DNA from 4 places in the Pectobacterium versatile genome. Region 3 is predicted to be linked to each of the others. Evidence: predicted binding sites of a transcription regulator. Region 3 holds the regulator's gene; each other region holds the start of a gene.
What was found. The regulator CRP, encoded in region 3, controls carbon source genes, mostly activating them, when cyclic AMP is high. The targets are predictions, from matches to a motif close to ATGTGANNNNNNTCACAT.
Positions count from the first base shown of each region.

Region 1 (3,660 bases), 650 kb from region 3:
TGAATGAGCAGTATCAGCCGCGTTTTGCTGGTGATGAACTGCCGTCTTCTGCGGTGGCGTGTGCGCTGGCAATTGCCGACAAGATGGATTCGCTGGCAGGGATTTTTGGCATCGGGCAACACCCGAAAGGTGACAAAGATCCGTTTGCGCTACGTCGTGCCGCCCTCGGTGTGCTGCGCATCATCGTCGAGAAACGTCTGCCGCTCGATTTGCAGACGCTGACCGAAGAAGCGGTGCGTTTGTATGGCGATAAGCTGTCTAACGCCAAGGTTGTGGATGACGTGATTGAGTTCATGCTCGGCCGCTTCCGTGCCTGGTATCAGGAAGAAGGCCACAGCGTGGATACCATTCAGGCGGTATTGGCGCGTCGTCCTACCCGTCCGGCTGATTTCGATGCCCGCGTCAAAGCCGTCAGCCACTTCCGTTCGCTGGATGCCGCAGCGGCGCTGGCAGCGGCTAACAAGCGTGTTTCCAACATTCTGGCGAAGTCTACCGATACGCTGAACGAGAGCGTCAATGCTGCCGTATTGAAAGACGCGGCGGAAATTACGCTGGCCACGCACCTTGTCGTGTTGCGCGACAAACTGACGCCGCTGTTCGCTGAAGGTCGCTACCAGGAAGCGCTGGTTGAGCTGGCCTCACTGCGTGAGCCTGTCGATGCGTTCTTCGATCAGGTGATGGTCATGGCGGAAGATGAGCAGGTTCGAGTGAACCGCCTGACGCTGCTGAGCCAACTGCGCGAACTGTTCTTGCAGGTTGCGGATATTTCCGTCCTGCAATAACGGCGACAGCGTTACGTAATACTAACCCCCGAGTAGGTTCGCCTGTTCGGGGGTTATTTTTTCCCGCGTCGCAAAACGTTCCGCCTCACCCCTGTGGTCGCCCCGTGTATCTCGATGCTTAAACAATCGGTATTCGTTGTCAGAGCTGGCCTTTTTCTGCACAGCCAGCCTGATTCGACTATGCTTATGTCGTAGAAAATCTTGTCATGGAAAATCCGTCGCCAGCGTGTTTTTGTCTGAGTAAAGCACGGCTGGTGGGGCAGTAAGCATAACGGGAGTAGGGAATGAGAAGGCTGATGACGTACCGTTCACGCTGGCTGCTGCCAGTTCTGGTTATTTTAGTGGCATTGCAGTTGGCTGCCTGTGGTGACAGCGAAGCCGATCAGCGGAAGGCATTCGTTGCGTTCCTGCAAAGCGTACAGTCGCAGCAGGATGGGAAGCTGCCGACATTGACGGAAGAGCAGAAGAAGAATTTTGGCAATTTTGCCAACGATTACGCGATATTAACCACTTTTTCTCAGCAGTTTAATCAGGCGGTGTCCGGCAGTTTAACGCCGATGCTGGGGCAAATTTCCCGTATTCGCGTCCCTAAAGACTATCTGACACAGCGTGATGACCTTCGACAATCCATTGGGGCAATGAACCTGTTGAGCCAGCATGTGCAGGCGGCGAAAGTGCAGGCAGACAATGCCCATCGGACGTTAAAACAGCCTGAAGAAGTGCAAATACCCTATGAGCGTTTGTATGCACGCACGGTAATACAGCCCACCAACGCACTGTTACCCACCATTCCGAATGCGATTGCCTTCGCACAAAGCCTGATCCAGATCGGCGATTTCCTTCAGGCTCAGGGCGATCAAGCTGTGTTTAACGGCGCGTCTGTGCAATTCCGTACGCCGCAGCAGGTAGCGCAATATAACAGCATGGTCGCGGCGTTACCTCTGCAGCAGCAGAATGTAGTGAATGCGCTCAGAGGGATAAATGGTGTGAATTATCCCTAACAGAGTCCATGTTCCGACGCTTTAGCGATGCGATATGGCGGATAGGTATTCTGGATAAGATGAGTGTGGTAGGTGAGAGGGTAAAAATAAATTGTGACTAACATCACATAAATAAAACAAATACAGGTTGTTAAAGTGTGACTTAAATCACATATGAGGCACGGTGTTTGTCTAAAAATCTGTTTAGTTTTTCATTTTTAACGGTTTTTTGTGAATTAAATCACCTATTTGTATCGTTGATGTAGGGTGGTTGTGTGATTTTTGTCACGTTACCGCCATGGAGTTGCGGTATGAAAACAGCGTGTTAGAGTCCGCGCTGCATACAGTAATAATGACGGAAGTAGTCTTGTGGTAATCGGTGTTTTTATTGCCACGCCGTCTCACGATAATTACCACGCGCTCTTATTGTCAGCGCGTTTCAATAGGGGTGTGTTTTTATGCTTTCACCAGATATTAAGATCAAAGTGCAAAACTTTGGTCGCTTCCTCAGCAATATGGTGATGCCCAATATTGGCGCATTTATCGCCTGGGGTATTATTACCGCGCTGTTTATCCCTACCGGCTGGTTCCCCAATGAAACGTTGGCGAAGCTCGTCGGTCCGATGATTACGTATTTGCTGCCATTGCTGATTGGTTATACCGGTGGACGTCTGGTATTCGGTGAGCGTGGTGGTGTCGTGGGTGCCATTACGACGATGGGTGTGATCGTCGGGACTGATATCCCGATGTTCCTCGGCGCCATGATTGTGGGCCCGTTGGGCGGCTGGGCGATCAAGCGTTTTGACCACATGGTCGACGGTAAAATTAAAAGCGGCTTTGAAATGCTGGTCAACAACTTCTCTGCCGGTATTATCGGTATGTTGTTGGCAATCCTGTCATTTTTGGCAATTGGTCCGCTGGTTGAAGTCTTCTCTCAGGTGCTGGCTTCCGGCGTTAACCTGATGGTACAGAACAACCTGCTGCCGCTTACGTCCATCTTCGTTGAACCGGCGAAAATTCTGTTCCTGAACAACGCCATTAACCACGGTATCTTCTCACCGCTGGGCATTCAGCAGGCGACGGAAACCGGCAAATCTATTTTCTTCCTGATCGAAGCGAACCCAGGCCCAGGTATGGGCGTGCTGATGGCTTACATGTTCTTCGGTCGTGGTAACGCGAAAGAATCAGCACCAGGTGCGGCGATTATCCACTTCCTGGGCGGGATTCACGAAATCTACTTCCCTTATGTGCTGATGAATCCGCGTCTGATTATTGCGGTGATTCTGGGCGGGATGACTGGCGTGTTTACGCTGAGCGTACTGGGCGGCGGTTTGGTTTCTCCTGCGTCTCCAGGCTCCATTCTGGCGGTGTTGGCGATGACGCCAAAAGGTGCTTACTTCGCTAACCTTGCGGCCATTGCAGCGGCTTTCGCGGTGTCCTTCATCGTGTCGGCGATTCTGCTGAAAAGCACCAAGCAAAAAGAAGAAGACCTGGGCGATGCAACGCGCCGCGTGCAGGAAATGAAAGCGTCTTCTAAAGGCACGGCGACTAACGTCGGTGTCAGCGGTGATATGAGTACCGTGCGTAAAATCATCGTAGCGTGTGACGCTGGAATGGGTTCCAGCGCGATGGGTGCGGGTGTGCTGCGTAAGAAAGTTCAGGATGCCGGGCTGACCAACATTTCGGTGACTAACAGCGCGATCAATAGTCTGCCGGACGATGTCGACCTGGTGATTACGCACCGCGATCTGACCGAACGTGCGATGCGTCATGCGCCGCAGGCACAGCACATTTCGCTGACTAACTTCCTTGATAGCGGTCTGTATAGCGATCTGGTGGCACGTCTTACCGCAGCACAGGGTGCCGTGAAGTCTGAAGCCGTTGCGACGCCAGCACCC
Region 1 is NZ_CP034276.1:111,826-115,485, forward strand. Features, by position in the region: gene glyS (glycine--tRNA ligase subunit beta) at 1-782, shown strand, start outside; gene EIP93_RS00485 (DUF3053 domain-containing protein) at 1,079-1,783, shown strand; gene EIP93_RS00490 (PTS mannitol transporter subunit IICBA) at 2,221-3,660, shown strand, end outside.
Region 1: a site for CRP is predicted at 2,036-2,053, ahead of EIP93_RS00490 (PTS mannitol transporter subunit IICBA). Genes of this name have one in related genera too.

Region 2 (3,660 bases), 1.1 Mb from region 3:
ATATTCACTGAAATTCATGTAAGCGACGAACTCGTTGACGATCAGCTTCTGCCCAATGAACGAGCCCGCAACGCTTGCTTCACTCCACGGAATACCAATCAGGAACGCAACAGGCGCAAAGCACCAGCCCAGAATCAGTTCCAGTGACAGCTGCGGGTAGTCAAACCAGCCACCAATGCCGCCCAGAATGCCGTTCAACACGGCGATCAACGCGATAAACGCCAGCAGCATCGCGCCCACATTCAGCGCCAGCTGCATACCAGACGCCGCACCGCTTGCCGCGGCATCAATGACGTTAGCCGGGCGATCGTCTTCATCGACAAAGCCAACCATCTCATCGTGGTCGTGCGTTTTTTCCGTTTCCGGCACCATCAGTTTCGCGAACAGTAACCCGCCCGGTGCAGCCATGAAGGATGCCGCAATCAGGTATTCCAACGGCACGCCCATCTGGGCATAGCCCGCCATCACCGCACCTGCAATCGAGGCCAACCCGCCACACATCACCGCAAACAGTTCTGACTGCGTCATGTTGGCAATATACGGACGAACCACCAGCGGCGCTTCCGTTTGGCCGACAAAGATATTGGCCGTCGCAGAAAGGGATTCGGTACGGGAGGTTCCCAACAGTTTCTGCAACCCGCCACCGAGTATCTTGATGACTATCTGCATAATGCCCATGTAGTACAACACGGCGATAAGGGAAGAGAAAAAGACGATAATCGGCAATACGCGGAGTGCGAAAACAAATCCACCACCGCCAAATACTTCGAACATTTTGTCGGATACCAGACCGCCAAACATGAACGAAACGCCTTGATTTCCGTAGGCGATAACGTTTGCTACACCGCCCGTCAAACCTTCCAGAATCTTGCGGCCTACTGGTACATACAGCACCAGCGCACCAATACCGATCTGAAGAATGAAAGCACCAGCTACGGTGCGCAATCTGATAGCTTTACGGTTATTGGACAGCATAACCGCGCACAGTATCAGAACAATCATGCCGACGAGACTCATAACGAGTTGCATGTGCAGTTCCCTATAACGCGTGAAAAAAGTGAGAGCATAATAAAAATCGTTTCGCCAGAACGGTAAGCACGCGCTGGCGAGCCGATTATAAAGACAGGCTCGTGAAGGTCGCTAATTTATGTCACAAATACATACAACATCGAACAGTCAAAAACACTGAAAAGTGATCTTCATCACAATTTTATGGTTGGTATATGAAATCGAAATGACTGTTCTGTCTGCTGTTGCACAGAAATAAGCGAAAAGCGGAAGCAAAGATTCTTCCACTTGGGGGAATGGCAGTGGTGTAACGGGTAGCGTCGTAACACTCTCGGCGTTACGTTGGAGTAAGCCGTCCAAACAGCCTGAACGAATTCTGCAACAGCGCCTCGGCAATCTCTTCAGGCGATTCTGTACGTAACTCACACAGCGTTTGAAACGCGCACGAAATACGCTCGGGCCGATTGGGTTGTCCCTGATAGCCACTCATCGGCATGTCGGGGGCATCAGTTTCCAGCAGCAGCCGATCTAACGGCAGTTGTGCGATCGCCTGACGCGTTTTATTCGCTCTGTCATAGGTAATGGTTCCCCCTACGCCGATGTAATAGCCCAGCCGGATAAAGGCCTGCGCCTGTGCCAGGCTGCCTGCAAACCCGTGAACCACGCCAGTACGCGGCACGTCGATACGGCGGAGTAATTGCGCCAGCCTGTCGTGACTGCGTCGCGAGTGCAGGATCGTCGGGAGATCGTATTTTTTCGCCAGCCGAAGCTGAGCCTCAAGGAAGGTAAGCTGCCGCTCAAACTGCGGTTCTGGCATATAGAGGTCCAGCCCAATCTCCCCCACCGCCACCAGCTTTACAGGTAGCTGGCACAGTTCCTCTTCCAGACGGAGCAGGTCGCTTTCCTGATGTTCTGCGATATAAAGCGGGTGAAGGCCCAGTGCGGCATAAAGCGGAGAGTAGGTGCGGGAGAGCGTCAACACGCGTTCAAAATGCTGAGAAGCCACAGCCGGAATAATGATGCGCTCAACGCCAGCGTCTTGCGCCAGCCGCAAGCTTTCCGGTGCATCATCATAGAATAGGGGAAAATCAAAATGACAGTGGGTATCGATAAAGCGGTGTTGTTCAGAAAGCACGTTGCTTCTCTCCGTCAAAATTAGGCCCGTCAAGACGAGGCGACCTAATCTACGCCCAAGAACTATCCTGCCAAAGCCTCATGGCAGAATCGGACTTGTCGTTACGGTGAGGCCTCAGTGTAACGTGGTTTTTTCTGAGGATACCTCTTCGTGCGCTTTTCCGTAACCCTCTTGCAAGACGCCGGACAGGTAATCGTTACTCCCTTCCAGCCAGGCGCAGTCGCTGTCAAACCAGTCGGCCCACAGCGCCAGGAAATTCCCTTTCCACTGTTTCCATTTGCCAACAACGATATCGCTATTCATCATAACCCTCCTGATAAACTGTCGAAATGCAGCAAATACGCGGGTAGTGTCAGTAGAAGATAGTGTGCCGGTAAAATGTGACAGCCGCGTGGCGCGGCTGTGTGCTCTGTATGACATTTCTTTCTATGGAGAAAGAATGAAGGAATGTGCTGTGCTACGGCCGTTTTCGACCCGTAAACAAGCTAACCAGAAACAGAATAATACCGACCACAAAGACGATTTTCGCCGCGCCAGCTGCTGTACCAGCCAATCCGCCGAAACCCAGTGCTGCCGCGATCAGTGCGATGACTAAAAATATAATGCCCCAACGAAACATACGCTCTCCTTACCAGACAAAAATGAAAAATAATCATGGTGGTCATCCTGACGCGCTTCTTGCGTCCTGACTGCGTATCCACAGGTGGTGTTTTATTATGCGGATTAGGTAGGGTTATCCGCCATTACGGATAACCCTGTATCAAATGGTTATTTAACTGTCAGGTCGTTTTTGACGCTTTTCACACCGTCGACGGCCTTCGCAATACTCTCAGCACGGTCGGACTGTGCTTTGTTATCCACCCCGCCGCTCAGTTGTACGACGCCAGCCTGCGTTTCGACTTTCACCTTACGGGACGGAACAATGTCATCCGCCAGCAGCTTGGCCTTAATAGTGCTGGTAATCACGGCATCATCGGCATACGCGCCAACCGATTGTGATTGATTATCTTTCACCTGCAGCTTATCGCTGACAGACTGGACGCCCTCAACCTGCGTAGTGATTTCTACCGCACGGGAGCTCAATTCCTGACTACCGACAAAGCCGCTCAGCGTGACGACGCCATTTGATGTTTCAACGGAAATATCGCTGCTGGTAATCGATTTGTCTTCCAACAACGCACTCTTCACTTTTGCTGTGATAGCGCTGTCACCGACGTAGCCAGAAGCTTTATTGGCGGAGCTATCGATTTTTGCACCAGTTGTGTCCGCGATACGCTCTACTTTCTGCCCTAACGTTTCTTCAGCCATGGCACCGCCAGCCAGAATCGAACCCAGAGCAACTACGATCAGCGATTGTGTCAATTTGGTCTTTTTCATCGATGTCTTCCTTCTTATGCTCTTCTATAAACCCGAAAAACCGATTTGGGTCACGTTAACGCCTGCACCGTCATCAGCAAATCAAGGTGATAATGACGTTATCAATACTCCGATGATTCCCTCTACTTGCATAAAAAATC
Region 2 is NZ_CP034276.1:565,157-568,816, reverse strand. Features, by position in the region: gene EIP93_RS02615 (NupC/NupG family nucleoside CNT transporter) at 1-1,029, opposite strand, end outside; gene EIP93_RS02610 (TatD family hydrolase) at 1,346-2,143, opposite strand; gene EIP93_RS02605 (CsbD family protein) at 2,258-2,446, opposite strand; gene EIP93_RS02600 (DUF1328 domain-containing protein) at 2,601-2,762, opposite strand; gene osmY (molecular chaperone OsmY) at 2,912-3,520, opposite strand.
Region 2: a site for CRP is predicted at 1,191-1,208, ahead of EIP93_RS02615 (NupC/NupG family nucleoside CNT transporter). Genes of this name have one in related genera too.

Region 3 (3,660 bases):
ACGGCAGCGTCGTGCCCAGAGAAAGAAATTACTCCAGCACCCTAACTTCGTGGCTGTGCGTCACCTCAACGGCTTTGCCCAGCATCAGTGCCACAGAACAGTACTTTTCCGCCGACAGGGCGACAGCTCGCTCAACAACTTTGTCAGTCAGTCCTTTTCCCGTCACGATAAAATGCAGATTGATGTGGGTAAATAAACGCGGCGCGTCAGACCGACGCTCTGACGTTAATTTCACCTCACAATCCGCCACATCGTTGCGACCTTTTTGCAGAATCGACACCACGTCAATCGCGCTGCATCCTCCTACGGACATCAATACCATTTCCATCGGACTGGGCGCTTTATCGCCAGAATTGCCGTCCATCAATATCTGATGCCCTGATGCGGATTCGCCCAAAAACGTTAAGCCTTCAACCCATTTTACCCGAGCCTGCATGATGCCTCTCCACTAAAAATTTTTTGAAAATTTATATCGTTACTGTACAAAAACCAGCGTTAATCAGAGCTTTGTCATGCTGAAGCGAGACAACACAAGACACATCCTTAAAGCTGTGTTAAAACGAAAATAGAATAGACCTTTTCTGGACAAACCCAGAAACGAAGAAGATGATTACGTGGCCAGATATACCCAGCCACGTTTACGATGCGGCAAGGCAGCAACCGGAAAATCAAGGGTACAGTGGTTCCAGTATATTCCCTGACGTCATTCTGCCTAGACTGAATTTTATTTTTTAGCAGTTAAACACGCCGTACAGGGAACTCTGACCCCTGTAATTTGCGCAGTGAATTACAACAGAGGATGATAGCGAATGGTTCTCGGCAAACCGCAAACAGACCCAACTCTCGAATGGTTCCTTTCCCATTGTCATATTCACAAGTATCCATCGAAGAGCACGCTGATTCACCAAGGTGAAAAAGCAGAAACGCTTTACTACATCGTGAAAGGCTCTGTCGCAGTGCTAATCAAAGATGAAGAAGGCAAGGAAATGATCCTCTCCTACCTCAATCAGGGCGATTTTATCGGCGAGCTCGGCCTGTTTGAAGAAGGTCAGGAACGCAGTGCCTGGGTTCGGGCAAAAACCGCTTGTGAAGTGGCTGAAATTTCCTATAAAAAATTCCGCCAGCTCATCCAGGTTAACCCGGATATTCTCATGCGTCTGTCTGCGCAAATGGCAAGCAGACTTCAGGTTACCTCTGAGAAAGTCGGCAACCTCGCCTTCCTTGATGTGACCGGCCGTATTGCCCAAACCCTACTCAACCTGGCCAAACAACCTGATGCCATGACGCATCCAGATGGCATGCAAATTAAAATTACCCGTCAGGAAATTGGGCAAATCGTTGGCTGCTCGCGTGAAACCGTGGGCCGCATTCTGAAAATGTTAGAAGACCAGAACCTGATCTCTGCACACGGTAAAACGATTGTCGTTTACGGCACTCGCTAAACCCCTGTCGCTGTACCCTACCAATAAAAAAGCGTGAAGCCTCGGCCTCACGCTTTTTTTATGGCGAGCTTCCTGCTCGCCACCCTTCGGGCCGTTGCTAACGCAACGTTGAAAAACGTTCCCTACGTTTTTTTATGTCTAATCAGTTTGCTGCGTTAACGACCTGCGCGACGGCTTTGGCGAACTTCGCCATCCCCTGCGCAATATCGTCTTCATCAATGATCAAAGACGGTACAAAGCGGATCACGTTAGGCCCAGCCATCAGTACCATAAGCCCCTGAGCCGTTGCGGCAGCCAGGAACTCGCCCGCGCGACCGTGCCATTGCGGTTTCAGTTCTGCACCCAGCAGCAGCCCCATACCGCGAACCTGTTCGAATACACCGTACTGCTGATTGATTTTCTCAAGCTCACTGACAAAGCGATCGTGACGATCCGCCACGCCCGACAACACGTCCGGCGTGTTAATGATATCCAGCGCGGCTTCCGCCACCGCACAGGCCAACGGGTTGCCGCCATAGGTCGTGCCGTGTACCCCAACCGTCATGGCTGATGCGATCTCTTCCGTCGTCAGCATCGCGCTAATCGGGAACCCGCCGCCCAATGCTTTAGCCGTTGTGAGAATATCCGGCGTAATACCGTAGTGCATGTAGCTGAATAATTTACCGGTACGCCCCATCCCACTCTGCACTTCATCAAATACCAGCAGCGCTTTGTGTTGATCGCACAGATCGCGCACACCTTGTAAAAACTCAGGCGTCGCAGGCGTAATTCCGCCCTCGCCTTGAATCGGCTCCAGCACGACCGCACAGGTGTGATCGTCCATCACCGCTTTTACCGCAGCCAGATCGTTGAAGGGAACATGGACAATGTCCGCAGGCTTAGGCCCGAAACCATCAGCATATTTAGGCTGTCCGCCAACCGAGACGGTGAACAGCGTCCGGCCATGGAACGCATTGTAGAAGGCGATGATCTTGGTTTTATACGGACTATGGCGTTTAACCGCATAGTGACGCGCCAGTTTAAAGGCGGCTTCGTTAGCCTCAGCGCCGGAGTTAACAAAGAACACGCGATCGGCAAAAGTGGCATCAATCAATTTGCTAGCGAGGCGTAGCGCAGGCTCATTAGTGAAAATATTGCTGGTGTGCCACAGCGTTTCACCCTGCTGCTGCAACGCGCTAACCAGTGCAGGATGGCAATGGCCCAGCGCCGTAACCGCAATACCGCCGGAGAAATCGATATACTCGCGGCCTTCCTGATCCCAGACGCGGCTCCCTTTACCTTTCACAGGTACAAACTTCGCGGGTGCATAAACCGGCAAAATCACTTTATCGTGAGTATCCCGTGTCACTGCTTTCTGCTCTGCTGCCATTTGCTGCCTCACTCTGCTGTCCATCATGTCGGAATGAAAATATAGTCAATAAATATGCATAAAAAATCAATTTCAGGCAATATTAAATCAGCTACTGAAGAGAATAACTTTCTATATGGCTAAATTTTAAGGAAATTATCCAAAAGCTGATGCCCTTGCTGACTAAGAATGCTCTCTGGGTGAAATTGCACCCCTTCCAGCGGCAATGCGCGATGGCGGATCCCCATAATCTCATCACGCTTTCCTTCATGTTCGCTCCAAGCCGTGACTTCAAAGCAATCGGGTAGTGAGGCGGCATCAATAATGAGCGAATGATAACGGGTGACCGTCAAAGGCTGAGCCAACCCCGTGAAAACCCCCGTGTCGCTATGCGCAATCGCTGAGGTTTTCCCGTGCATGACCTGCCGTGCTCGCACCACACGCGCGCCGAACGCCTGCCCCATCGCCTGATGACCAAGACACACGCCCAGAATAGGCAGTTTATCGGCAAAGTGACGGATAGCAGCCAGTGAAATGCCCGCCTCATCCGGCGTACAAGGGCCAGGTGAAATGACCAATCGCTCAGGCGCAAGCCGTTCAATCTCGCGCAGCGTCAGTTCATCATTACGCTTCACCACGACCTGTGCGCCAAGCTCACAAAAGTATTGGTAAAGGTTGTAGGTAAAGGAGTCGTAGTTATCGATAATTAGCAGCATAGTCATTGCACTGTTAGTCGGAAAAGCCGTACTAACATACATGAAATCCGCGTCAGGTACCCACCCCTCGTCACCATCAAAGACAAAGGTGGCGATCTCGCTGTTTAAGAAATTAGCATGGTAATAATTTTATCGATCATAAATCATTTATTTC
Region 3 is NZ_CP034276.1:4,456,903-4,460,562, forward strand. Features, by position in the region: gene EIP93_RS20230 (OsmC family protein) at 29-436, opposite strand; gene crp (cAMP-activated global transcriptional regulator CRP) at 810-1,442, shown strand; gene argD (bifunctional acetylornithine/succinyldiaminopimelate transaminase) at 1,585-2,811, opposite strand; gene EIP93_RS20245 (aminodeoxychorismate synthase component II) at 2,931-3,506, opposite strand.

Region 4 (3,660 bases), 1.1 Mb from region 3:
AGGTACTGGGCTGTCATCAAACGCGATACCGCTACGGAACGTCCAGTTATCGTCATAATAGTAGGTGGTACCGAGTGCGATACGGTAGGCATCACGGAAGCCTTCCTCTTTCTGGAACAGCGTGTTACCACTGTTACCTGTCGCTTTCAGCTCCTGGAAATGGCTCCAACTGGTGTAGGTCAGGCTGTAGTGAACCGCCCATTTCGGCGCTACACGGTGGTAGGCAGACGCTTCCCACATTTCTGGCAGATTGAGTGTTAATTGACCTGGTACTGTTGCGCCATTGAGGGCACCAGGTCCAGCGGACCGTTGGTTACTGTAATCGCCATTGAAATCGATATCGACTTTGGAACGATAGGTCAGGCCGACGCGGTTGTTTTCATCGATTTCGTACAGGATGCCGGCATTCCAACCGTAGCCCCATTCTTTGCCTTCCAGACGAGCCATCTCTGAAGACGGACCAGCAACGGCACCCTGAGCGCCACCCACACCGGCAGGGACATTAGCCAGTTCACCAGCGCGCCGAATAAATTTGGCATCGGCATAAACGGCGTTAACCCCTAAACCAAAACTGAAATGTTGGTTCAGGCGATACGCGGCGCTCAGGTTCAGGTTTGACGTCAACAGGTCGGTTTCTCCGCCGATAGAACCTGCTGCATAGTTATCATTAAATTTAGTTGCCAGACCATAGTTAGTGGTGGCGGAAGCACCAACCGCCCACTGTTCATTCAGCGGCATGATGAAATGCAGGTTCGGTACCCAGGCGTGTGGCGCGATATTTTTGGCGCTGGTATCTTGCCCAGTCAGGGAGTTTTTCCCCTGAACATCGATATCTGGGTTGATATAGGTGACGCCACCGGAGAATGACGGGCGGTCAAACATGGTCATGGTCGCTGGGTTACGGCTACCTGAGGTCGCATTATCGGCTACGGCACCTTCACCAGAAAACGCGCGTCCCAGACCAGATGATGAGTATTCATTTAGCTGGAAACCAGCTGCGGACACATTTGCTGAAAACAGGGCCACCGCAACAGCAATTGTGGATTGTTTGAACAGGTTTTTCTGGTTCATGACCAAAACCTCTTTATATGCTTGTTATTTAACGTTGTTACACGAGGTAACAAGGGACGCGCATTGTAGGGGGCGCACTCAGCCTGACAAATCAGACCAGTTGCCAAAGTATAAGTTGGGAATACAATAATGTTGCGTTTGTGTATTCGAAATATTTCCAGAATGATGCGAAATTTAGATCTGCTTAACGTTTTGGTTAATTTGTGTGAAGAGATATGACTCGATTTTACGGCCGCATAACACCGTAATGTGATTGATATCACTAAAATTACTGGTCAGCATGAAGTGCTGGTACTGCTTCGGGATGAGGGAGTAAAATGTAAGGAAGATAAAAATATTTGAACTGGATCATAATCTCCCGCGTTTTAAGAGGAAAGTAGCATGACGAACGTAATCAACAAATGCAGTGCTGAAGAAACCGCAGCCTGCTGCTGTGTCGATGTCGGCACAATCATGGATAACACGGATTGCACGGCGTCTTACAGCAATGTTTTCGGCGGTCGTTCTGAGGCGGAAGCGGCACTGGCCGCGCTGACGGAAAAAGCGCGTGCGGTAGAGTCTGACCCTTGCGAAATCACCAGCACGCTGGAAGATGTAGACGGCGGCGTGAAACTGGATATTGATTTCACATTCAGCTGCCAGGCCGAAACGATGATTTTCCAGCTCGGCCTGCGTTAAGTATTCCTCTGGCAGGCATGGCCTTATCGCCTAGTCTGCCAGACCTTTTTTGCTTCTCCCTGCTGTTTCTCTCTTCTCCCTTGCATGCTGAATTGATGTTGTCCAACACGATAACGTGTGGCGCTGAAATTCATCCTTTCTTTCCCCTTCTGCCACGTCTTTAGCTAACAATCGCAATTGGATAGCATTTTTTGTTTCTGGTAGATAACTCTGTGATTCTATTTAATTTCAGTATTATTTTTTACATCAAGTAGAGTCCTGTTTTGATCAGTTTTGAGCACGTTAGTAAATCGTTTACGACACAGGGTAAAACGCTTTATGCGGTGAAAGATGTCACGCTGGATATCGATAAAGGGGAGATATTCGGCATCATCGGGTTCAGCGGGGCGGGGAAAAGCACGCTGTTGCGTCTGGTTAATTTGCTGGAACAGCCAACGGAAGGAAAAGTGACGGTTAACCAGCAGGATATTACCGCGCTTTCTGCAGAAGCGCTGCGCCAACTCCGGCGGCGCATCGGCATGGTCTTTCAAACGTTCAATTTATTTCAGTCGCGAACGGTGGCGGGAAATGTTGCCTGGCCGCTGCGTTTGGCTCGAATGGATCGTCAGCAGATACAGCAACGTGTTGATGAAGTGCTGCGCTTTGTCGGTCTGGAAGATAAGAAGGATCACTATCCCGAACAGCTTTCCGGGGGACAAAAGCAGCGCGTTGGCATTGCCAGAGCGCTAGTCAGTTCACCGGATATCCTGATTTGTGACGAGGCGACCTCGGCGCTGGATCCTGAAACCACGGAGGATATTCTTCAACTGCTGGAGAGTATCAATCGGCAATATAACATCACCATCTTGTTGATTACGCATGAGATGAATGTGATCCGTCGCATTTGCCACCGTGTCGCCGTTATGGAGCAAGGCCGCGTCATCGAACAGGGCCGCGTGGTCGATATCTTCACTCGCCCCGAGCATAAAACCACGCGCAACTTTGTGCGTTCTATTTTTAACGATCGTCTTCCTCCCCGGTTATTACAAACGCTGCAATCACGTCATTCTGGCGCGTTATACCAGCTCATTTTTCATGATGGTTCAACCAGCGTGCCGCTGCTGTCACAGACGGCACGCCTGCACCCGCTTATCGATTACAACATTATTTACGGCAACATCAGCGAGTTGCAGGGTGCACTGTTCGGTAGCCTTATTGTGGAATTTATTGGCCCGCCGGACAGCATTGCTGCCGTGCTGGAAACGCTGGCGCAAACGGTAGAAGTCAGGGAGGTGAGCGATGAAGGTTGATTGGACGACATTCTGGCAGACGCTGCTGGTTGCCACAGGTGAAACGCTGGCAATGGTGCTGGTGACGCTGTTGTTCGCCAGCGTGCTGGGTATTGGTCTGGGCCTGCTGCTGTTTCTGAGTCGCGCAGGTGGCTTGTTTGAGAATCGCGTGCTGTTTGTGTTGCTGAATCTGCTGATCAACATCGTGCGCCCCGTTCCCTTCATCATCTTTCTGGTCGCGGTCAGTCCGATGACGCGCATGGTTGTAGGCACCACCATCGGTATTGCCGCCGCCATTTTCCCCATGATTCTGGTTGCCGCCTGTGCGATTGCGAGGGTGGTGGAAAATAACCTGATGTCGGTCGATCCCGGCATGATTGAAGCCGCCCGCGCATTGGGAGCCACGCCTTTGCAAATCATTACCGGCGTGCTGATTCGGGAAGCGCTGGGCCCGCTGATTATGGGGCTGACATTTATTACCGTGGCGCTGGTCGATTTCTCTGCCGTTGCCGGAATGGTTGGCGGCGGCGGATTGGGGAATCTGGCGATGACCTACGGCTACAACCGGTTTAACACCTCCGTCATGGTGGTCACAGTGGTCATTCTGATTGTGTTGGTTCAATTGGCACAGCATGCGGGCAAC
Region 4 is NZ_CP034276.1:3,368,949-3,372,608, reverse strand. Features, by position in the region: gene fadL (long-chain fatty acid transporter FadL) at 1-1,071, opposite strand, end outside; gene EIP93_RS15285 (YfcZ/YiiS family protein) at 1,453-1,749, shown strand; gene EIP93_RS15280 (methionine ABC transporter ATP-binding protein) at 2,013-3,038, shown strand; gene EIP93_RS15275 (methionine ABC transporter permease) at 3,028-3,660, shown strand, end outside.
Region 4: a site for CRP is predicted at 1,319-1,336, ahead of EIP93_RS15285 (YfcZ/YiiS family protein). Genes of this name have one in related genera too.